2 regions of the Pacificoceanicola niger genome follow, and region 2 is predicted to be linked to the other one. Evidence: riboswitches for the same ligand, from Rfam matches in the RefSeq annotation. Region 2 holds a riboswitch; the other holds the start of a gene.
The links. A riboswitch is a leader RNA that binds a small molecule or an ion and turns the genes downstream of it on or off. The one in region 2 is predicted to bind thiamine pyrophosphate.
Positions count from the first base shown of each region.

Region 1: it holds a riboswitch for thiamine pyrophosphate, as region 2 does, so the genes downstream of both, thiC (phosphomethylpyrimidine synthase ThiC) here and thiB (thiamine ABC transporter substrate binding subunit) in region 2, are expected to answer to the same signal.

Region 1 covers NZ_JBLZMW010000007.1:113,232-120,098, reverse strand. Annotated here, with positions in the region: gene ACN2XU_RS11100 (OB-fold-containig protein) at 1-685, opposite strand, end outside; gene ACN2XU_RS11095 (hypothetical protein) at 884-1,270, opposite strand; gene ACN2XU_RS11090 (hypothetical protein) at 1,492-1,683, shown strand; TPP riboswitch at 1,939-2,059, shown strand; gene thiC (phosphomethylpyrimidine synthase ThiC) at 2,162-3,961, shown strand; gene ACN2XU_RS11080 (FAD-dependent oxidoreductase) at 3,958-4,926, shown strand; gene thiS (sulfur carrier protein ThiS) at 4,895-5,092, shown strand; gene ACN2XU_RS11070 (thiazole synthase) at 5,094-5,861, shown strand; gene ACN2XU_RS11065 (thiamine phosphate synthase) at 5,861-6,454, shown strand; gene ACN2XU_RS11060 (HesA/MoeB/ThiF family protein) at 6,430-6,867, shown strand, end outside.
Region 2 covers NZ_JBLZMW010000001.1:341,287-348,153, reverse strand. Annotated here, with positions in the region: gene ACN2XU_RS01670 (thiamine ABC transporter ATP-binding protein) at 1-331, opposite strand, end outside; gene ACN2XU_RS01665 (ABC transporter permease family protein) at 324-1,835, opposite strand; gene thiB (thiamine ABC transporter substrate binding subunit) at 1,811-2,791, opposite strand; TPP riboswitch at 2,838-2,948, opposite strand; gene aroC (chorismate synthase) at 3,040-4,146, shown strand; gene ACN2XU_RS01650 (methyl-accepting chemotaxis protein) at 4,166-6,154, opposite strand; gene ACN2XU_RS01645 (DMT family transporter) at 6,280-6,867, opposite strand, start outside.

The DNA.
Region 1 (6,867 bases), on a different contig from region 2:
TCAGGACGAGGACCTCGCTGCCTTGGGGGATGTGCGCGTCGTCGCGGAGCGGCTCGGCGCGCAGGTAATGGGTGTTGCCATAGCGGTCGGTGACGCGGACCTCTGCCGGGCGGCCACGGGCAGCGGTCCCCTGGGTCACGGTGCCGGGGCGGCGGCCAAGATGGCGTTCGGAGAGGCTCTGGGTTTCGGTTTTTGGCAGGAGCCGGGCAAAGAGCGCGCCGAAGTGGCGGGCAAAGAGAATGGCGGCGATCACGGCGGGGATGGCCGCGATGCTGGCGGGGATGGCGGTGCCGAGGAGCAGCGTCGCGATGGACTGGATCAGCAGACCCGTGGCACCAAAGGCGATGAGGATCGAGGCGAGCCAGATCAGCGCGGGCATTTTGCCAAAGCCGAGCCAGGCGGCGAGGCCGGTTGTGGCGCTGGCGGGGTCGGGGGTGTCGGAGGTCACGTCGAGATCGGGCAGTTCGAAATCCGCCGGATCGGCGTCGAGGCCGTCAAAGTCGATATCGAGATCGCCGACGTCCATGTCCCATGCGTCCGGATCGAGGTCCGGTCCGTCGGCGCCGGCGCCAAGGAGCGTCCCGCCAAGCAGGGCAAAGGCGAGCTCCAGCGCCAGCAGCCCGAAGAGAAGCGCGAGAGCGATGGCAAAGGGCACATACGGCCCGGTCAGATACAGGTCGAACATGGGTTACGGCTTTTCAGTATGCATTGGTATACATTTTATATGGGGCGTTCACGGATGCGTTACAAGAGAGGCGCGTACGATTTCTGGCAGGCTGGCAACGGGTTGGGCGGAGGATGCCTGAAATGACGGGCTGCGGGTAGTCCGGTATTCCGCACGGGTGGCGGGTCTCCTTGGCAACCGGTTGTCGGTGAGGGCGGGTCAGGCGGTGATTTCGGTAATGCGTCGGGCCCAGTCGCGCGCCTCCTGCGGGGTGAGCGACAGGTGTACCGCGGCGTCCGGCAGGTGCAGGGTCAGTCCGCTGTCTGTTGTGTCGGCGGTGGCGTCGGTGAGCAGCCGGGCGAGGGTGTCCTTGCCGCGCGTCCAGACGAGGCCGGGGCCGTCATCGGTTTCGATCAGAGCGGCGGTTCTTGCGGTCGCGAGGCGCAGGTCGGTGACGGGCCGCCCGGGGAAGGCGCGCTGCCAGGCATAGCGCGCGTCCGCGTCCGATTCGAAGCGGCGCGGTTTGTTCCGGCCCTTGACCACAATGGCGATCATGAGGGCGAAAATCCCTCCAACGATCAAGGGAACGAGCAGGTGCAGCGGCATGACAATCCTCCTGCGCGGCATTTTGCGCAGGCGGATCGCGCTGTCAAAACATGCGTGTCGTCGCAGTATTGTTGGCTGTATGGGGACAGTGCCTCCGAATTCCCGTGATTGTTTTTAAGTTATTGAAAGAATTGAGAATTGTGGCGAAAGGCGGTTGCCTTGTGCCGCATTTGTGTCGCATTCTGACATCGTGGGTGGGGGCCCGCGACCCGGAGAAACACATGCGCATCGTGATCTTTGTCCTCATCCTGGCTTCCCAGACTTTCGCCGTGATGGGTGGTCCCTCGAAGATCGGGATGACGGATGGTGTCTCCGGGTCGGACCTGCTGGCCGATGACTCCAAGGACGAAGCCGACGACGGCAAGAAGAAAAAGCGTGGCTGGGTGCCGCGCAAGCGTACCGTGATCGTCTGAACCGCCAGCACTTCTCTCTCTCTCTCTCTCTCTCTCCAAGTGCTCACGAATAGGGGCGGCCATCCGGGCCGCCCTTTTTCGTGCACGAAGACGCCGATGGCACGGTATGCGCGCGCTGCGTTTGGTGCCTCTCGGGACCGGATGCCGTTTCTGGCTGAGCCGCATGAACGCCTTGCGCGCGGCAGGTTTGCCCGCGGTCCCGCAGCCTGTGGGCATTTCGGGGGCTTGCAAAGGAAAATTCCCCCTGCCTATAGTGCCCACACGCAGGGGAGTCCCGCTTAGGGGACTGAGAGGCTGACAGGGCAATTGCCCGGTGACGCGACCCTTTGAACCTGACCCAGTTGATACTGGCGTAGGAAGCTCGGGACGCATCGCGGCACGCAGTCGATGTGCGTTTCACAATAGGGCCTGCGGGCCTTTGCCTCCTCTCCACGCTCTTCTGGTGTCTTTTTGAGACTTGTGCTTGAGGAGCGCCAAAATGACTGTCCCCAATCCCACCATCACCACCGGACCACTGCCCGCATCGCGCAAGATCCATGTCGCGGGCGCGCAGTATCCCGAGCTGCGCGTGCCGATGCGCGAGATTTGTGTGCACCCGACGGCCGGGGAATCGCCGCTTCCGGTGTACGACACGTCGGGGCCGTACACGGACCCCGATGCGCAGATCGACATTCGCAAGGGCCTGCCGCCGCTGCGCCGCGATTGGATCGTGGGGCGCGGTGATGTGGAGGCCTACGACGGGCGCGAGATCAAACCCGAGGACAACGGCTTTGTGGCGGGTGACCGGCTGACCCCGGCGTTTCCGGTGCGTCGGCGTCCGCTGCGCGGCAAAGCGGGGCAGGCGGTGACACAGCTGGCCTATGCCCGCGCGGGGATCATCACGCCGGAGATGGAGTTCATCGCCATTCGCGAGAACGAGCTGCGCGGGCTGGCGCCCTGCCACCGCGACGGCACCGATTGGGGGGCCACCCTTCCCGATTACGTCACGCCGGAGTTCGTCCGTGACGAGGTCGCCGCCGGACGCGCCATCATTCCGGCCAACATCAACCACCCCGAAGTCGAGCCCATGATTATTGGCCGGAATTTCAAGGTGAAGATCAACGCCAACATGGGCACCTCGGCGGTGACCTCCTCGATGGAGGAAGAGGTCGACAAGATGGTCTGGTCGATCCGCTGGGGCGCGGACACGGTGATGGATCTTTCCACGGGCCGCAACATCCACAACACGCGAGACTGGATCGTCCGCAACAGCCCCGTCCCGATTGGCACCGTGCCGCTGTATCAGGCGCTGGAAAAGGTGAATGGCATTGCCGAGGATCTGACCTGGGAGGTGTTCCGCGACACGCTGATCGAACAGGCCGAGCAGGGTGTGGATTATTTCACCATCCACGCGGGTGTGCGGCTGCACATGGTGCCGATGACGGTGGACCGGGTGACAGGGATCGTGTCGCGCGGCGGTTCCATCATGGCCAAATGGTGCCTGCATCATCACAAGGAGAGCTTTCTTTACACGCATTTCGACGAGATCTGCGAGATTTGCCGCCGGTACGATGTGAGCTTTTCGCTGGGAGACGGGCTGCGGCCCGGGTCGATTGCCGATGCCAATGACGCCGCGCAGTTCGCCGAGCTGGAAACCCTGGGTGAGCTGACAAAGATCGCCTGGGCCAGAGATTGTCAGGTGATGATCGAAGGGCCGGGCCATGTCGCCATGCACAAGATCAAGGAGAACATGGATAAACAGCTTGAGTGCTGTCACGAGGCGCCGTTCTACACGCTCGGGCCGCTGACCACGGATATTGCGCCGGGGTATGATCACATCACCAGCGGCATCGGCGCGGCGATGATCGGTTGGTTCGGCTGTGCGATGCTGTGCTATGTCACGCCGAAGGAGCATCTGGGTCTGCCGGATCGGGACGATGTGAAAACCGGGGTGATCACCTACAAGATCGCCGCCCATGCCGCCGATCTGGCCAAGGGCCTGCCCGGGGCGCAGCGCCGCGATGACGCGCTGAGCCGGGCGCGGTTCGAGTTCCGCTGGGAAGATCAGTTCAACCTGTCGCTCGATCCCGAAACGGCGCGCGCCTTCCATGATCAGACGCTGCCGAAGGAGGCACACAAGGTGGCGCATTTCTGTTCGATGTGCGGGCCGAAGTTCTGCTCCATGCGGATTTCCCACGACATCCGCGCGGAGGCACAGAAGGAGGGCATGGAGGCCATGGCGGCGAAGTTCCGGGCCAATGGCGATCTGTACGTGCCGGTCAAGGACACCGTCGAATGATCACCATCGCGGGTGCGGGCCTTGCCGGTCTTGCCTCTGCCCTGGAGCTGGCCCGCGCCGGGGCGGCGGTGCGGGTTTTCGAGGCCGGGGCAGAGATCGGCGCGCGCAGTGTTTCGCGCTATGCGGGCGGGATGCTGGCGCCGTGGTGCGAGGGCGAAACCGCCGAAGACCGCGTGCGCATCTGGGGCGCAGAGGCGGCGGATTGGTGGGCGGCGATCACGCCAGTCACCCGGCTTGGCACGCTGGTCGTGGCGCCGCCGCGCGACCGCGCGGAGCTGACCCGCTTTGCGCGCCGGACGACGGGCCATCGCGGCCTGGATGGCGCAGGGATTGCCGCGTTGGAGCCGGCCCTTGCGGGGCGGTTTCCGGGAGGGCTTTACTTTGAGCGGGAGGCGCATCTCGATCCGCGCCGGGCGCTGCGCGATCTGGCGCAGGCGGTGCGCGATCTCGGGGTCGAGATCGTGCTGGGCACCCCCGCCCCGGGGCCGGTGGATCTTGATTGCACGGGCATCGCCGCGCCGCTTGATGATCTGCGCCCGGTGCGCGGCGAGATGGCGATCCTGCACTGTCCCGATGTCGAGATCCGGCGCACGCTGCGCCTGCTGCATCCGCGTGTGCCGCTGTATCTCGTGCCGCGCGGGGCGGGCGTCTACATGATCGGCGCGACGATGATCGAAAGTTCATCAACGCGCGCGATCAGCCTGCGCTCCCTGTCGGAGATGCTCGGCGCGGCCTTTGCCATTCATCCCGGCTTTGCCGAGGCCAGCGTCATTGAGACCGGCACCGGCCTGCGCCCGGCCTTTCACGACAACCTGCCGCGCCTCGCGCTGCGCGGCGGGACTCTCCACCTCAACGGGCTGTATCGGCACGGCTTTCTGCTGGCCCCGGCCATGGCGGCGCGGGTCGCCCGACATTTCATTCCGGAGACATCCAATGCACATCACCGTAAACGCCACACCGCATGACATTGCGGCCGAAACGCTGGCCGCGGCGCTTGAGGAGCTGGGCTATGCCAACCCTGCCATCGCTACCGCCCTGAACGGCCGGTTCGTTCCCAAGCCGGAGCGCGCCACGACTGTCCTTGGGGACGGCGACCGGCTCGAAGTGCTGACCCCGATGCAGGGAGGGTGAGATGGAGCTTTATGACACGCAGGTCACATCGCGCCTGTTGCTGGGGACGGCGCAATATCCCTCGCCGGCGGTTCTGGCCGACGCGATCCGTGAAAGCGGGACGGAGGTCGTCACGGTCAGCCTGCGCCGCGAGAGTGCGGATGGCAGCGGGGCAGGCTTCTGGGACGGGCTTCGGGGCCGGGGGCTGCGCATCCTGCCGAACACTGCCGGGTGCCACAGCGTGCAGGAGGCGGTGACCACGGCGCATATGGCGCGGGAGATTTTCGGCACACCCTGGATCAAACTCGAAGTGATCGGCCATGCCGATACGCTGCAGCCGGACGTTTTTGCGCTGGTCGAGGCGGCGCGGGTTCTGGCGTCGGAGGGCTTTGCGGTGTTCCCCTATACGACCGACGATCTGGTGGTGGGCGAAAAGCTGATCGAGGCGGGCTGCGAGGTGCTGATGCCCTGGGGCGCGCCGATCGGATCGGGGCAGGGGCTGCGCAATCCCGACGCGCTGCGCGCCATGCGGGCGCATTTCCCCGGTGTTCCGCTGATCGTCGATGCCGGGATCGGGCGGCCTTCCGATGCGGCGCGCGCGATGGAGCTTGGCATGGATGCAGTCCTGCTCAACACGGCGGTGGCGCGGGCAGGGGACCCGGTCGGGATGGCCGGGGCCATGGCGCGGGCCGTGGAGGCGGGCCATGCGGGCTATCGCGCCGATCCGATGGAGCCGCGCGATATGGCCGTGCCGTCGACGCCGCTTCTCGGGCTGGCGGAGCTGGCATGATGGAGCGCTTTTACCTGATCACCGATCACGTCTCGAAGGTGGAGCTTTTGGTGCCGCGCGGCGTGCGGCTTGTGCAGTTGCGGCTCAAGGACCTGCCGGAGGCCGAGCTGCGCAGGCAAATCGCAAGGGCGCGGGATTTCTGTGCAGTGGAGGGCGCGCAGCTTGTGGTGAATGACTATTGGGAACTGGCGCTGGAGCTGAAGTGCCGTTTCGTCCATCTCGGGCAGGAAGACATGGACGGGGCGGATTTCGCCGCGCTGCGCCGCGCCGGGGTGCGCTTTGGTCTGTCGACCCATGACGAGGCTGAGCTGGAGCGCGCGTTGTCGCATGATCCGGACTATGTGGCGCTCGGGCCGGTTTATCCGACGCTGCTGAAGGCGATGAAATGGGCGCCGCAGGGGCTTGAGCGGGTGACCCGCTGGAAGGCGATGGCCGGGGCGGTGCCGCTCGTCGCGATCGGTGGCCTGACGCCGGAGCGCGCGCCCGGCGTGTTCGCCGCCGGGGCGGACAGTGTTGCTGTGGTGACGGATGTTTTGCAGGCTGAAAATCCCGAGGCGCGCACAACCGAATGGCTGCGGGTCTGCGCGCCATGAGCCGCTACGCCCGCCAGATGCTGCTGCCCGATGTCGGGGCGGAAGGACAGGCGCGCCTGTCCCGTGCGCATGTCGCGGTCGTTGGCGCGGGTGGCCTTGGCTGTCCGGTGATCCAGTATCTGGCCGGGGCCGGTGTCGGGCGGATCACCGTGGTCGATCCCGATCATGTGGAGGAGAGCAATCTGCACCGCCAGACGCTCTATCGCATGGCCGATCTGGGCCGCCCCAAGGCCGAGGCCGCGCGGGAGGCGGTGCGCGGTCTTAATCCGGCTGTCGCGGTGCAGGCCCGGGTCGAGGCGCTTGGTCCGACCGAGGTCGCCGGGATCGTCCGGGACTGTGATCTGATCATGGATACGGCGGACAGCTTCGCGGTGTCCTACATCCTGTCGGATGCCTGTTTGCGCCTTGGCAAG
Region 2 (6,867 bases):
CAAGGCCCGCCTGCGCAGCGCTCAACCGCCCGCCATCGGGGCGCAGCGCCAATCCAAGGTTCCGCTCCAACGTCAAATGCGGAAACAGGTTCTGATCCTGAAAGAGCATCGACACCGGCCGCGCCTGCGGCGGGAGCGCGCCGATATCCGTCCCCTGCCAGCGGAGCGCGCCCGCCTGCGGCGCACGAAATCCGGCAATCACATCGAGCAGCGTCGATTTGCCCGCGCCCGACGGGCCAATCACCGCCACCCGCCGTCCCGCGTCCAGCCGCAAATCGCCCGCCAGCGAAAAGCCATTCTGCGCCACGCGCATCCCGGTCAACTCAAGCACCCACGCGCCCTCCCCTGTCCATCAGCCAGAATAGCCCGAGGCTGAGGCACAGCAGCAGCAGCGAGGCCCCAGCCGCCGCTTCCATCTGGTAGGACCCCATGAGGCGATAGACCTGCAGCGGCAAGGTCGCGCGGTCCGGATCGGCAAAGAGCGCAATCACCCCGAGATCGCCCATCGCCAACGCTGCTGTCAGCCCCGCCGCGAATCCAAGCGGCCTGCGCAGACGCGGCAGCAGAACCAGTCGCGCCCAGGCCCCGGGCGTCAGCCCGACAGTCGCCGCCAACCGCCCGTAATCCGCACGAATCTCTTCCGCCTCCGGTCGCAGGATCCGCAGGGCGAAGGGCAGCGCCATCAGCGCGTTAACCAGCCCCGTCACCGGCAAGGCCATGCTGAACGGGTTCACGAAAGGGCGCAGGATGAGAAACAACCCGGTGCCCAGAACCAGCGGCGAGATCGCGATCGCCGAGAGCGCCAGCAACTCGCCGCGCCGCGTCGCCAGTGGCAGCGCCCAGATCAGGCAAAGCGCGGTCGAGCAAAGCGCAACAACCAAGGAATGCCCGGCTGCACGAAATGTGTCGGGCCCAAGCATCAGCAGCCCCGGCGCCCCCCGCCAGACCACCAGGGCCAGCGGCAACAGCAGGAAAACCGCCACAAGGCCGATCCAGAGGCCATCCCAGAGCCGCGCCAGCAATCCCTGCCCGTCCCAGCGCGGCTGCACCCGGTCGAGCCCCGCACCAAAGCCCGCGCCCAGTGACACCCGCCACGCCACCATCCCGGCCGTCAACGCCAATGCCAATTGCATCCCGGCGAGCAATGCCGCGCGTCCAAGGTCGAAATCGAAGCGCATCGCCTGGTAGATCGCCAGCTCCACCGTCGTCGCGCGCGGCCCGCCGCCCAGCGTCAAAGCCACCGCAAAAGACGTCAGACAGATCACGAAGATCACCGCAAAGGCGCCCGGCAGGATGCGCAGCAGGAGCGGCCACTCCAACACCCGGAACTGCGCCCAGGGGGTCAGGCCAAGCGAGGCGGCCAGCCGCAAACGTTCGGACGGGATGGCCAGCCAGCCTTGCAGCAGCATCCGTGTCGCCAGCGGCAGATTGAAGAAGACATGGGCCAGCACAACCCCGTGCAGCCCGTATATATCAAAGCGCGGCAAACCCAGCGCAGCAAGGGCCGCATTGACCAACCCGGCACCACCGAACACCGCAAGCAGCCCCATCACCGCCACGATCACCGGAAGAATGAAGGGCGCCCCAAGCAGCGCAACCAGAACCCCGCGCCCGGCAAACCGTCGCCGCGCAAGCGCCCGCGCGACCGGAACTGCGAATACGCAGCTGAAAAGCCCGGACAAAAGCGCCTGCCACAGGGTGAACCGCAGCGCGGCCAGATCACCGGGCCGCAGGGCACCAAAACCCTCCGCCCGAATCAGGACCACGGCAATCGGCCCCAGCGTCAGGAGCGCCAGAGCCGACCCGGCGGTTATTGTGACAGCGCGCTGCGCCATGCCTCGATCGCTTCGTCCCGCAGGGCCGCAGCCTCATCTTCGGAGTAGAAAAGCACCTTTTCCGGCAGGTCGAGCTTCTGGAAGCCCTCCGGCCACTTGTCCCTGGACAAGGCCGCCGGGATCGACCAGTTGCCCGTCGCGATCATGCTCTGGAACGCCTCCGTCAGGATGAAATCCATGAAGTCCTGCGCCAATTCCGGTTCGTCGCTGCCCGCCAGCTTTGCCGCCAATTCCACCATGAAGTAGTGGCCTTCGGGGAAGATCGCCGCCTTCTTGGTCTCGTCGCCCTCGGCAATGATGTGATAGGCGGGCGAGGTGGTATAGCTGAGCACCATGTCGGCCTCGCCATCGGTAAAGAGGCCGTAGCTCTCGGACCAGCCGCGCGTCACCGTGACGATCTTCGGTGCCAGCCTGGTCCAGGCCTCCTTGGCTTTGTCGCCATAGACCGCCTGAACCCACAGAACCAGCGCCAGCCCGGAAATCGACGAACGCGGGTCCTGAATAACCAGCCGCAGATCGTCCGGCGCGTTCAGCAGATCCTCGAACGACGCCGGCGGGGTGTCGATCCTCGTAGTGTCATAGACGAACGCCGTGTGGCCGTAGTTGAACGGCAGGAACACATCATCGCTCCAGTCGATCGGCAGCGTCAGCGGCGACAAGTCCACACCATGCGGCGCAAACAAACCGCTTTCACGGGCCTTTCGGGTCACATCGGTATTGAGGCCGATGACCACATCCGCCTCCGTTCGCGCGCCTTCGAGCAGCAGGCGGGGCAGCAGATCGCCAGGCTTGAACTGCAGATCGCAGCCGCAGCGCGCTTCGAACAGCTCTTCGATCTTCGGACCCGGCCCCCATTCGGAGGCAAAGTAATCAGGGGCATAGACGGTGAGAACGGGCGTGTCCGCCAGCGCCGCGCTGGCTGCAAACAATCCCGCTGCAAATGTGAGGGCCTTCATGGCGCGTCTCCTATCTGCGGCGAAAGGCAAGATAAGGGGCCATGTGCGGCTGTGTCCCGACCTTCCCTCCGCCGGTGTTAACCGGTTCAGGTTCAACGGGTTGATGCGATTACGCAAATCTCAGGCAGATCAGGCTCTACCACCCCGAGGTAAGGCGCAAACTAGGGCCGCATCCACGACGGTTCAAGCGGGAAATGGCTTGAGGGCAGGACCCCGCTGGCCTAACAGATGCGCAAAGGAGACCCCGCATGAGCCTCAACAGTTTCGGACATCTCTTCCGCGTCACCACCTGGGGAGAAAGCCACGGACCCGCGCTTGGCGCCACAATCGACGGCTGCCCGCCGGGGGTCACCATCGACGAGGCCATGATCCAGCACTGGCTGGACAAGCGCAAACCCGGTCAGAACAAATACACCACACAGCGGCGCGAGCCGGATGCCGTGCGTATCCTCTCCGGCGTCTTCGAAGGCAAGACAACCGGCACACCGGTCCAGCTGATGATCGAAAACTCCGACCAGCGCTCCAAGGATTACGGCGACATCGCCGAAAAATTCCGCCCTGGTCATGCCGATATCACCTACTGGCAGAAATACGGCATTCGTGACTACCGGGGCGGCGGACGGTCCTCGGCGCGGGAAACCGCGGCCCGCGTCGCGGCAGGGGGGCTTGCGCGGGCGGCGCTGGACCATCTCGCGCCGGGCATCGAAATTCAAGGCTACATGACCCAGATGGGGCCGCATGGCATCGAGGGTGACCGGGACCTCGCCCAGATCAACGAAAATCCGTTCTGGGTGCCCTCGGCACAGACCGCGGAAACCTGGGCCGCCTACCTTGAACAGTTACGCAAGTCCGGAAATTCCGTGGGCGCGATCATCGAAGTGGTTGCCCGGGGGGTGCCTGCCGGTCTCGGCGCACCGGTCTACGGTAAGCTCGACACCGACCTCGCGGCCGCGATGATGTCGATCAACGCCGTCAAGGGCGTCGAAATCGGCGAAGGCATGGCGGCGGCGATGCTCACCGGCGAAGACAACGCCGACGAGATCTTCATGGGCAACGATGGCAAGCCGGTCTACAGCTCGAATCATGCGGGTGGCATTCTGGGCGGCATCTCGACCGGGCAGGACATCGTTGTACGCTTTGCCGTAAAGCCGACTTCCTCGATTCTGAAAACCCGACAGACGATCACCAAATCCGGCCAGCAAACCGAAATCATCACCAAGGGCCGACACGATCCCTGCGTCGGCATCCGCGCGGTCCCGGTTGGCGAAGCCATGTTGGCCTGCGTGATCCTCGATCACCTTCTGCTGCATCGTGGTCAGATCGGCAACTCCGGTGGCAGGATCGGCCCGGCCTGACCCGGCCGGGCCAGCGATCCTAGAAATCGCTCCAGAGTCCGGGCGCTTCATTGACGCTCCTTGGTCGTTGTGGCGCGGGCTCGGGCGGGAGGATTGCGGCCTCCTCCCAAGTGCCTGGGACCGCCTCCAATGGCTCCGGCTCGACCTCCAGATCGCTGGACCCCAGAGCGCTGACCGGACGGTCCCGGACCGGTGTGTCATCCACCACCGACATTGCTTGCTCGCCTGTATCGCCTTTGATTTCAGCCTCCGGCGACCGCGCAGGCGTGGCCGGCTGTGCCGGATCGGCCCCGGAGAATCGCGCCAGGATCGACGACAGGCGCTCCGCCTCCGCGCTCAACTCGCGGCTGGCCTCTGTCGTGTCGTTGACCATCGCGGCGTTTTGCTGCGTGGCCTTGTCAAGCTCGGCAACGCCGACGTTGATCTCCTGAACGCCTTGCGCCTGCTCCTGCGCAGAGGCCGAAATATCCGCGACAAGGACCGACACCTCATTCACGCTCTCGACGATGTCCTTGAGCGTCACTGACGTCTCTTCGACAAGCCGTTCCCCCGCCGATACCTGTGCGGAACTGTTGGAAACCAGTTCCTTGATCTCGCTTGCCGAGATCGACGCACGCTGCGCCAGCGAACGCACTTCCGACGCCACCACGGCAAAGCCGCGACCCGAATCGCCAGCCCGTGCGGCTTCAACCCCCGCGTTCAGCGCCAGGAGATTGGTCTGAAAGGCGATATCGTCGATGACCCCGATGATCTGGGTGATCTGTTCAGACGACTTGGCGATGGACCCCATGGCCGATTGCGCCCGCGCCATCACCTCGCCGCCGCGCTCAGCACGCTCACGGCCCGTTACGACCTTTTCATCGGCACTCCTGGCTCGCTCAGCGGCGGACTGGACACTCTGCGCCAGTTCTTCGAGCGCGGCGGCGCTTTCTTCAAGCGTCGCGGCCTGCAATTCAGAGCGGCTGGACATTTCTACAGACATCCGCGACAGGTCACGCGAATTGGCATTAACCATGGCGCCGCTTTGACGCAATTCCCCGACAAGCGCCCGCAACCCACCAGACAGTGCATTGAAGTCATTGCAGAGTTTAACATAGTCCGCGCCAAGATCACTCCAGTTTTCGGTGCGTATTTCCTGATCCAGTTTGCCCTCCTTGAGCGCGGTCATGGCCAGACCAAGCTCATCGAACAATGCAATCCGGCTTTCGTTGTCTTTTCGCTCGCGTTGTGCGGCGTCCTCCGCCTTCGACAATTTGTCGCGCAGGGCCGCGAGGCTGCGGGCAATTGCGCCGATCTCATCGCGGCGTTCGGTGCCCGCGATCTCGCTGGTGAAATCCTCATCCGCCAGCGTTTTCACGGACTCGGTCAAGGTGCGGATCGGCTTTGCCAGGATATGACCGCTGAAAATCGTCACCACGGCCCCGATCAACACGGCGACGGCACTGACGACAAGCTGCCACATGGCGGCATCTTGCATCACAGACTGCATGGACTGCTCGATTTCCGCCGCTTCCACCTCCGTGCGCCGCACGATTGAGCCAAGCTTGAACATCGCTGTGCGCAAAGCCCGATCCGCCTCATCAGCAATCGCCGCGCGCTCGTCCTGTGTCGTCGCCGCCCCGGCTCGTGCACCAAGCGCGGTGACAAGGCGAAGCCCATCTCCAATCTGGAGCAATTCCTGGCCGGTGGGCGTGTTTGCCCAGCTCAGGTTGGGCACGCTTTCGAGCGTCGCAGCGACCTCCTCCATCGCAGCGTCGACCGGGTTCCAGCGCGCTTCTGGATCGGAGAGATAGCGCAGAACCTTCGTTTCCGCCGATGAGATCGACACTTCCAGCGATTGGAGCATGGCGCCCTTGTCAAACATCGCCCGCAGGTTCTCTCCACTCCTGCTGAGCTGACGCTCGACAAGCAGGGCCATCGCGGACACCACGACAAGCGCGACCATCAGAACAAGCGCGGACAACAAAAGCTGAATCCGCACCGAAAACTTACTCAAAAACCGACTCATGTCGCACCTCACGTCAGATTAGCAACCGTGGTTTCCACCACGCGTTGTTCCCGGTGCTTTATCGGTCGCGCAGGTTAATAATACCTCGCCCGCCGCTACTTCCGATCAATAAAATTCTGACTTTTTTAAACCGGTTTTCGCTCGGGAATTTTCGACAGCTGAACCGCAAGGATTCCGGCTGCGATAATGGCGACACCGACCATGTCGAGTGGCCGAAGCGCCTCTCCCAGCATTACCGCGGCGATGGCTACCCCAAAGAAAGGATTGAGAAAATGGAAGGTTGCCGCGCGTACCGCGCCAATTCGGTTGACCAGAACAAACCACACCAATGTCGCCGCAAGGCCCGGCACCAGAGTCGTGTACACAAAGGCCACGATCAGCGTGAGCGACCATTGCACCTCCAGGGTCTCGAATGCGGCGAACGGCATCAATGCGGCGCTGCCAATCAACATTTGCAGGCCCACGACCATCAACATGTTGCCCCCGGACGTCGCGCCACGCATCGACAAGGTCGCCACCGTCAACGCCACCACACCGACCACACAGAGCGCCACGCCATAGGCATCGAAACCGCCGCCAAAACGCGCGCCCATGATCAAGGCAACCCCCGCCACACCGGCCAGCAGGCCAAGCGCGCTCAGCGGCCTCAGACGATCCCCGAGGACAAGCCAGCCAGCCAGCGCCACAAGGAGCGGCATGGTCGAGGCGATGAT